DNA from 4 places in the Streptomyces solicathayae genome. Region 1 is predicted to be linked to each of the others. Evidence: riboswitches for the same ligand, from Rfam matches in the RefSeq annotation. Region 1 holds a riboswitch; each other region holds the start of a gene.
What was found. Region 1 has a riboswitch for cobalamin ahead of R2D22_RS28620 (cobalamin biosynthesis protein). Riboswitches for the same ligand answer to the same signal wherever they lie in the genome.

Region 1 (2,189 bases):
CGCATCATCCGCACGATGGGCAAGGGCCTGACGGACCTCCAGCCGCAGCAGGGCTTCGCCGCGCAGACCAGCGCGGCCACGGTCATCCTGGCCTCCTCCCACCTGGGCTTCTCCCTCTCGACCACGCACTCCTGCTCCGGCGCCGTCATGGGCGCGGGCCTGGGCCGCAAGGGCGGCGTCGTCCGCTGGTCGACCGCCACCCGGATGTTCGTCGCCTGGGGCCTGACCCTTCCGGCCGCGGGCCTGGTCGGGGCCGGCGCCGAGTACGTCGCCCGTCAGGGCTCCTGGGGCGTCGCCGCCGTCACGGCCTTCCTGATCGCCTCCTGCGTCGCCATCTGGGTCATCTCCCGCCGCCAGGTCGTCGACCACACCAACGTCAACGACACGGACGTCGACGCCGAGCCCGCGGGTGTCGTGACCACGGCCATCGCGGCCGTCACCCCGCCGCCGGCCGGCTCCGTCGCCGCCGTCGCGGACGAGGACCTCAAGACCACCATCCCCACGCCGGCCCCCACGGACCCGGCCGCTCCCCCGGCCTCCGCCGCCGCGGTGTAAGGAACGAACGACATGAAGATCGACTGGGCAGCTCTCGGCTCCGTCTTCGGAGTCAGCCTCGTGGCGACCGTCGCCCTCGTGGGCCTGTTCACCCTCGGCATCGCCGGCCTCTCCAAGCAGGAGCGGGCCGCCGCGCAGGGCGGCTCCGCCGCACTGGCGCGGACCGGCGCGTACGCCTGCTTCGCGCTGTGCGCGGCGGCCGTCGCGTACGGCATCTATCTGATCGTCGCCTGACGATCCGGAACCACCGGCCGGGCGGGTCGCACCTTCGGGTGCGGCCCGCCCGGCCGTCGTGTTTGTGGTGCTTCGCACAGTGACCCGTCGCAGGTCAAGGGTGAGTTGACGGCTGTTCGCGGGGCGTGGTGGACTCACGGGGCCATTACGGCGGCAACGAAGAGGAAGCCCGGTGCGAATCCGGCGCGGTCCCGCCACTGTGACCGGGGTACGAGGTACGAGCCCCGGGAGCCAGGAACTCTCGCCGCCGGTCACGTCGAGCCAGGGCGCGGACCCTGAGTGAGGACAATGCGCCATGCCTGGCCGCAGTTCAGCCACAGCTGTCTTCGCGTACGGCGCCACCGCCGGTCTGGTGGCCGATCTCGCCCTGGGCGACCCGCGCCGGGGCCATCCCGTCGCGGCCTTCGGCCGGGCCGCGGGGGCGGTCGAGCGCGTCCTGTGGCGCGACCACCGCGGCTGGGGTGCGCTGCACACCGCCGCCTGCGTGGGCGGCGCCGCCGCCGCGGGCGCGCTCGCGGCCCGGGCCGTCAGGGGCCGGAGCACCGCCTCCGTCGCGCTGACCGCAGCCTCCGTGTGGGCCGTCGTCGGCGGCACGAGTCTGGGCCGGGAGGCCCGGGCGATCGGCGGCGCGCTCGCGGCGGGCGACCTGGAGGCCGCCCGGGAGCGGCTGCCCCATCTGTGCGGACGCGACCCGCAGGCGCTGGACGGTCCGGGGATGGCCCGCGCCGTCGTCGAGTCGGTCGCCGAGAACACCTCCGACGCCGTGGTGGGCGCGCTCGTGTGGGGCGCGGTCGCGGGAGTGCCGGGGCTGCTCGGCTTCCGCGCGGTGAACACCCTGGACGCGATGGTCGGCCACAAGTCCGCGCGGTACCGCCGGTTCGGCTGGGCGTCGGCCCGGCTCGACGACCTGGCCGGATGGCCGGGCGCCCGGCTGACCGCCGCGCTGGCCACCGTCGCCGGCGGCGACCGCCAGGGCGCGGTACGGGCCTGGCGCGCGGACGCGGCGAAGCACCCGAGCCCCAACGCGGGCCCGGTGGAGGCCTCGTTCGCGGGGGCGCTCGGCGTACGGCTCGGGGGCACCCTGTCGTACGGCGGGCGGGTCGAGCACCGGCCGGTCCTGAACGGGCCGGGCCGGGACGTGGCGGTGGCCGACATCGAGCGGGCGGTACGTCTGTCGCGCCGGGTGACGGCGCTGACGCTGGGGGTGTGTGTGGCCGGAAGGCTCGTGGCGGGCGCGTGGAAGCGGAGGGGTGCATGAGAGGCGGGGGGCTGCTGGTCGCCGGGACCACGTCCGACGCGGGCAAGAGCGTCGTCACGGCCGGCATCTGCCGTTGGCTGGTCCGGCAGGGGATCAAGGTCGCGCCGTTCAAGGGACAGAACATGTCCCTGAACTCCTTCGT
Region 2 (2,189 bases), 2.3 Mb from region 1:
TCGCCGCCGAGCCCCGCCACGTCCCCGCGGCCGTCGTCCAGGACGAAGAGGAAACGGCCGGACAGGGCCGCCGTCCAGGGCTCCGCGCACAGCAGCGCGTCCAGCGTCCGGGCCCACAACTGCACGTCCGCGTGGCCGAGTCCGTCGAGCGCGGCGGCCGGGGAGGCGACGATGTTCCGGATGCGTTCGTGGCCGGCGGAGGGCAGCAGGCCCGCCTCCGTCAGCAGCCCGGCCAGTTCCGCCCCGCAGCCGTCGCCGAGGCCGCGCAGCTCCGCGTTGCCGCGCGAGGTGATCGTGATCCGCCCGTCGCCCAGCGACTCGGCCGCGGCGGCCAGGACCTCGACCTGACGCGACGTCAGGCGACCTGCGGGCAGGCGCAGTCGGGCCAGACGCCCGTCGTCGGCGGGGTGCAGGCGCAGCGCCCCGGGGCAGGCGTCGCCTCGGTCCCTTATGAGAGGTTCGCCCGACTCGGGCGAGGTGTGTGGGGTGGGCGGCATGGCGGCGAGCATACCCACGGGAAACCGGCGTTCCACGAGGTGTGATCCGGTCGACTCCACGGCTCCGCCCGCCTCGCCGCGGCCAGGATCTACTATGCAGACGGCATGGGGTCCCAGGACCCCGGGGAGGAAGCCCGGTGAGAATCCGGCGCGGTCCCGCCACTGTGAGCCGGCCCCGCCGAAAGGGGACGGTGAGTCAGGAACTCCCTTCCCCAAGCTCTCGGCTTCGCTCGAGCAGGGGATGCCCCAACCCACACGACCACCCGGGGCGCGGACAACCCCGAGGAAGGCCTGCGCTCGCATGCGAATTCTGTTGCTGTCGCACTCCGACACCGACCTGCTCAGTGCCCGCGCGGCCGGCGGTCCGGTCGAGTACCGGTTCGCCAACCCCTCCCGGCTCCCCGCGGCCGACCTGCCCGGGCTGCTCGACGACGCCGGCCTCGTCGTCGTCCGCCTCCTCGGCGGCGTCCGCGCCTGGCAGGAGGGCCTCGACGCGATCCGCGCCGCCGGGAAGCCGGTCGTCGTGCTCACCGGCGAACAGGCCCCCGACGCCCAGCTCATGGCCGCCTCCACCGTGCCGATCGGAGTCGCCACCGAGGCGCACGCCTACCTGGCGCACGGCGGCCCGGACAACCTGGAGCAGCTGGCCCGGTTCCTGTCCGACACCGTCCTGCTGACCGGCCACGGCTTCGAGGCCCCGGCCGCCGCCCCGACCTGGGGCCCGCTGGAGCGCACCCCGCGCACCACCACCGGCCCGACCGTCGCCGTGCTCTACTACCGCGCCCACCACATGAGCGGGAACACCGCCTTCGTCGGCGCCCTGTGCGACGCGATCGAGGACACCGGCGCGCAGGCCCTGCCGCTGTACGTGGCCTCCCTGCGCGCCCCCGAGCCGGAGCTGCTCGACCGCCTGAAGGGCGCGGACGCGATCGTCACCACCGTTCTCGCGGCCGGCGGCACCAAGCCCGCCGAGGCGCAGGCCGGCGGGGACGAGGAGGCCTGGGACGCGGGCGCGCTCGCCGCCCTCGACGTCCCGGTGCTCCAGGCCCTGTGCCTGACCGGTTCGCGCTCCGCCTGGGAGGAGAACGACGAGGGCCTCTCGCCGCTGGACGCCGCCAGCCAGGTCGCCGTCCCCGAGTTCGACGGACGCCTGATCACCGTCCCGTTCTCCTTCAAGGAGATCGACGAGGACGGCCTGCCCGCGTACGTCGCCGACGCCGAGCGCGCGGCCCGCGTCGCCGGGATCGCGGTGCGCCACGCCCGTCTGCGGCACATCCCGAACGCCGAGAAGAAGCTCGCGCTGGTCCTCTCCGCGTACCCCACCAAGCACTCCCGCATCGGCAACGCGGTCGGCCTGGACACCCCCGCCTCCGCCGTCGCGCTGCTGCGCCGACTGCGCGCCGAGGGCTACGACTTCGGCCCGGTCGAGGACATCCCCGGCCTGGTCTCCGGCGACGGCGACGAGCTGATCTACGCCCTGATCGAGGCCGGCGGCCACGACCAGGACTGGCTCACCGAGGAGCAGCTGGCCAAGAACCCGGTCCGCATCCCGGCCGCCGACTACAAGCGCTGGTACGCCGAACTCCCCGCCGAGCTGCGCGAGCAGGTCGAGGAGCACTGGGGCCCGGCCCCCGGCGAGATGTTCCTGGACCGGTCCCGCAACCCGGAGGGCGACATCGTCCTCGCGGCGCT
Region 3 (2,189 bases), 590 kb from region 1:
TGACGGCGGCGCCCAGTCGGCCCCTCACTTCTTGCGCCCGCTCAGCAGGAACCCGATGCCGACGCCGACGACCGTGCCGATGCCGATGATCCACCAGATGTTGAACGAGCCCTCGTCCTCGGCGTGGTTGCCGGTCGTCTCCGGACCCTGCGGCGCCGGGCCGGTCGCGTTGAGGCCCTCGACGAGGTCGGTGCCGCCGAACTTGTGCGGGTCCGCGCCCATCGCCTTCGCCGCGAAGATCAGCTGCGCGTACGCGGCCGGTCCGTTGGTCTTCGCCCACGCGGGGGCGTTCTTCTCCAGCCAGGTGAGCGCGCCGGTGGCCTGCTGGGTGTGGCCGGACGCGCCCAGCGCGACGACCGCGTCGGCGGTGTTGCCGAAGTCGGGCTGCTCGGCCGGGTCGGTCGCGCCGGGCATCGGCGGGCTGAGGAGGTGGCCGGTCTTCTCCAGCGCGGCGGCCAGGTAGGAGGCGCCGTTGAGCGCGGCCCGGTCGATGGTCTGCGGGGTCTTGTCCTCGCAGCTCGGGTTCTGCTGCGGCTGCACGTTGCCGGCGAGGATGCCCTTGCCGAGGCCGGCCAGCGCGGCGGCGGCCGTCGCGTCGGCATTGGCGAACAGCTTGCCGGACTTGTCCGGCTGGTACGCGAACGCGCCCGGCCCGGCCTTGTCGGAGCAGGGCAGCGCGAAGGTGAGCAGCGCGTCGTACGGGGTCCTGCCCGTCGTCGACTTCACCGCGCCGGGCTTCTCGCCGCTCGCGGCGAGCGCCCCGATGACGATCGAGGTGGAGTTGGCGTCGCTGGGGCTGCCGGGGTTGTACCCCCAGCCGCCGTCCGGGTTCTGGGCGCTCTTCAGCCAGCCGGAGGCCGACTTGACGGCCTGGGTGACCGCGTCCGTGGCGCCGCCCTCGGCGACCTTCGGCCGCTCGGTGCCGGACAGCGCCTGGAGCGCGACGGCCGTGGCGTTGGTGTCCAGCATGGTGGCCGGGTCGCAGTTCTTGGCCGGGTCGGGCCGGTACGAGGTGAACGCGCCGCTCTCGCACTGCTGGCCCATCAGCCAGTCCACGGACACCTGGGCGGGCTTGATGCCGACCGAGTGCTGCGCGATGAACGCGAGCGACTGGCGCCAGACGCCGTCGTAGGTGGGGTCGTTCACGCCGTACAGGCCGGACGGGATCACCGGGGACGGGGCGGGAGAGGGCGCGGCGGACGCGGCGGGGGCGGCGATCCCGGCACCGGCGGTGCAGAGCACGGCGGTGGCGGCGAGCGCCGCGGCGGCGCGGCGGACGGTGGTCATGCGGGCGGGCCTCTCCTGCGGGCCGGGCTCCGGCACGCTTCGGGCACCAGGCTCGGCTCCGTATTCCTCGACGGTGCCGGCGGTCACGTCCCGACGGGGCATTCCGACTCACCACCGCCAGATGGACGGTGGCTCACGGTTGCGGGTCAGTGCCGGAATTGCACCGGCTTCCCCCCGTACGGGCATGATGACGACTCGCACACTCTACCGGCAGGTACTCCGCGTGAAGCCGGGGTGCGAGCGGCCTCACACGCCGACCTCACACTGCCGCGTACGCCACCGGCTCCGTCCCCGGCACCGCCTCCGCGCGCCCCAGCTTCACGAGCCGTCGCAGGTGCGCCTCCGCCTCGCTGACGGCGATGTTCCGGGAGCCGTAGGGGATCTGCTCCCACGGCCGGTTCCACTCCATCCGCTCGGCGAGCTGCCACGGTGTCAGTGGCGTCGCAAGGAGTCCGAGGAGTCCGGTCAGCCGCTCCTCGTGGTGGTCGAGCAGTTCCCGTACGCGCCCGGCGGCGTCGGTGAAGGCGTGCTGGTGGGCCGGGAGCACCTCGGCGACGCCCAGCCGGCCGATCCGCTCCAGGGAGTCGAGGTAGTCGCCGAGGGGATCGGTGACGGTCGCGTCGTCAGGGTCCTCGTACAGGCCGATGTGCGGGCTGATCCCGGGCAGCAGGTGGTCGCCGGAGAAGAGCCGGCCGCGGCCGGGCAGGTTCGCCGGGTGCTCCTCCTCCAGGTGCAGGCAGACGTGCCCGGGGGTGTGACCGGGCGTCCAGATGCCGCGCAGCCGCCGCCCCGCGAGGTCGAGCAGTTCGCCGGGGACGATCTCCCGGTCGGGCAGGGCGGAGCGCAGCCCGGGCAGGGTCCGCATCCGCCCGCCGGCGGCGCGGGCCGCGAGCAGGGGCGCG
Region 4 (2,189 bases), 1.2 Mb from region 1:
CCCGGGACGCCGCCGGGCAGGGCGCCCTGGACACCGTGCCGCTGCAGGCGCGCAAGGGCCGCGCCAGCTATCTCGGCGAGCGCAGCATCGGGCACCAGGACCCGGGGGCGACGTCCTCGGCCCTGCTGATCGGCGCCCTGGCGGAGGTGGCCGCGTGACGGGCGATCACTCCGCGAACCGGGTCGGGATCGTGCTCGTCTCGCACAGCGCCGCCGTCGCCGACTCCGTGGCCGAACTGGCCCGGGGACTCGCCGGCGGCGGCCCGTACGCAGCGCTCGCCGCCGCCGGCGGTACTCCCGACGGCGGCCTCGGCACCAGCTCCGAGCTGATCGCGGAGGCGGCGCGGGCGGTGGACGAGGGCGCCGGGGTGGCGCTCCTCGTCGACCTCGGCAGCGCTGTACTGACGGTGAAGGCAATGCTCGCGGAGGGTGACGAACTGCCCCCGGACGCACGGCTCGTGGACGCCCCGTTCGTCGAGGGGGCCGTCGCCGCGCTCGTCACGGCGAGCGCCGGCGGGGACCTGGACGCGGTGACCGCGGCGGCGTCGGAGGCGTACGGCTACCGCAAGGAGTGACCCGCGTACGGGAGCGGGCGGACGACGTGGGGCACCGGCCGGACGACACCGCCGAAACCCGGCCATGTTGTGATGCGCCTGGTCAACGCACTAATGTCGCAGGGCCTTGGTGTACGGGAAACCGGTGAAGTACCGGTGCGGCCCTCGCCACTGTGATCGGGAGGTCCGGCTCCATCCCTCGCGGGAAGCCACTGGACCGCTGCGGAGAACCGCTGCGGTGTGGGAAGGCGGAGTCCGGGCGGCATGACCGTCAGCCAGGAGACCGGCCAAGGTGCGTTGTCCATCCACGAGGTGCTGGAGAGGGTCTCCCAACCATGCATATAGCCGAGGGGTACCTGCCCCCCTTGCACGCGGCGGCGTGGGGTGCGGCGTCCGCCCCCTTCGTCGTCCACGGCGTCCGTGCCCTGACCCGTGAGGTCAAGGCGCATCCCGAGTCGACCCTGCTGCTGGGTGCCTCCGGCGCCTTCACGTTCGTCCTGTCCGCACTCAAGCTGCCGTCCGTCACGGGAAGTTGTTCGCACCCCACCGGCACCGGGCTCGGCGCGATCCTGTTCCGGCCGCCGATCATGGCGGTGCTCGGCACGATCACGCTGCTGTTCCAGGCCCTGCTGCTCGCCCACGGCGGGCTGACCACACTGGGCGCGAACGTCTTCTCGATGGCGATCGCCGGGCCGTGGGCGGGGTACGGGGTCTACCGGCTGCTGCGGCGCTTCGACGTGCCTCTGATGGTGACCGTGTTCTTCGGCGCGTTCTTCGCCGACCTGACGACGTACTGCGTCACCAGCGTCCAGCTCGCGCTGGCGTTCCCCGACCAGGGCACCGGATTCCTCGGAGCGCTCGCGAAGTTCGGGTCCATCTTCGCCGTCACGCAGATCCCGCTCGCCGTCAGCGAGGGGCTGCTGACCGTGCTGGTCATGCGGCTCCTGATCCAGTCCAGCAAGGGTGAACTGACTCGGCTCGGCGTCCTGCTGCGGGGCGGAACCGACGGCGGGAAGGCGACGACGAAGGAGGCCGTGGTCCGGTGATGAGTCGTAACGCGAAGATCAACACGTTGCTGCTGCTCACGGTGGCGGCGCTCGCCGTCCTGCCGCTGGTGCTGGGCCTCGGCGACCACAAGGAGCAGCCGTTCGCGGGGTCGGACGGGGAGGCCGAGGCGGCGATCACCGAGCTGGAACCGGACTACGAGCCCTGGTTCAGCCCGCTGTACGAGCCTCCGTCGGGCGAGGTCGAGTCCGCGCTGTTCTCACTGCAGGCGGCGATGGGCGCAGGGGTGCTCGCGTACTACTTCGGCCTGCGGAAGGGGCGGAAGCAGGGGGAGGCGAGGGCGCTGGCCGCTTCGGCGACGCGGGACGGGGCCGCGGGTTCGGGTGCGGACGGGGACGCGGGTGTGGATGGGGACGCGGGCGGGGGCGTGGACGACGACGCGCGCGCGAACGCGGCCACGGACGTACCCGCCGCCGGGGCTTCGGGGACGTCCGCGGAGGGGCCGTCGCGGCGGCCGTCCGCCGACGGGCTGTCGCGGCCCGCTGCCGACACCGCCTCCCGGCCGTCCGCCGACGGGCCGTCGGCTCCCCCCGCCGACGGGGCCTCGACGCCGTCCACCCGCCGGCCCTCG

Region 2: it holds a riboswitch for cobalamin, as region 1 does, so the genes downstream of both, cobN (cobaltochelatase subunit CobN) here and R2D22_RS28620 (cobalamin biosynthesis protein) in region 1, are expected to answer to the same signal.
Region 3: it holds a riboswitch for cobalamin, as region 1 does, so the genes downstream of both, R2D22_RS25885 (prenyltransferase/squalene oxidase repeat-containing protein) here and R2D22_RS28620 (cobalamin biosynthesis protein) in region 1, are expected to answer to the same signal.
Region 4: it holds a riboswitch for cobalamin, as region 1 does, so the genes downstream of both, R2D22_RS33625 (energy-coupling factor ABC transporter permease) here and R2D22_RS28620 (cobalamin biosynthesis protein) in region 1, are expected to answer to the same signal.

The regions. Positions count from the first base shown of each region.
Region 1 covers NZ_CP137573.1:6,183,900-6,186,088, reverse strand. The annotation lists gene R2D22_RS28630 (inorganic phosphate transporter) at 1-555, shown strand, start outside; gene R2D22_RS28625 (hypothetical protein) at 568-789, shown strand; cobalamin riboswitch at 924-1,052, shown strand; gene R2D22_RS28620 (cobalamin biosynthesis protein) at 1,085-2,047, shown strand; gene R2D22_RS28615 (cobyric acid synthase) at 2,044-2,189, shown strand, end outside.
Region 2 covers NZ_CP137573.1:3,865,943-3,868,131, reverse strand. The annotation lists gene R2D22_RS17735 (cobalamin biosynthesis protein CobG) at 1-509, opposite strand, end outside; cobalamin riboswitch at 588-727, shown strand; gene cobN (cobaltochelatase subunit CobN) at 799-2,189, shown strand, end outside.
Region 3 covers NZ_CP137573.1:5,595,504-5,597,692, forward strand. The annotation lists gene R2D22_RS25880 (SCO2322 family protein) at 1-28, opposite strand, end outside; gene R2D22_RS25885 (prenyltransferase/squalene oxidase repeat-containing protein) at 25-1,287, opposite strand; cobalamin riboswitch at 1,349-1,514, opposite strand; gene R2D22_RS25890 (MBL fold metallo-hydrolase) at 1,547-2,189, opposite strand, start outside.
Region 4 covers NZ_CP137573.1:7,357,990-7,360,178, reverse strand. The annotation lists gene dhaL (dihydroxyacetone kinase subunit DhaL) at 1-158, shown strand, start outside; gene R2D22_RS33630 (PTS-dependent dihydroxyacetone kinase phosphotransferase subunit DhaM) at 155-574, shown strand; cobalamin riboswitch at 665-859, shown strand; gene R2D22_RS33625 (energy-coupling factor ABC transporter permease) at 889-1,599, shown strand; partial or broken gene R2D22_RS33620 (energy-coupling factor ABC transporter substrate-binding protein) at 1,599-1,955, shown strand.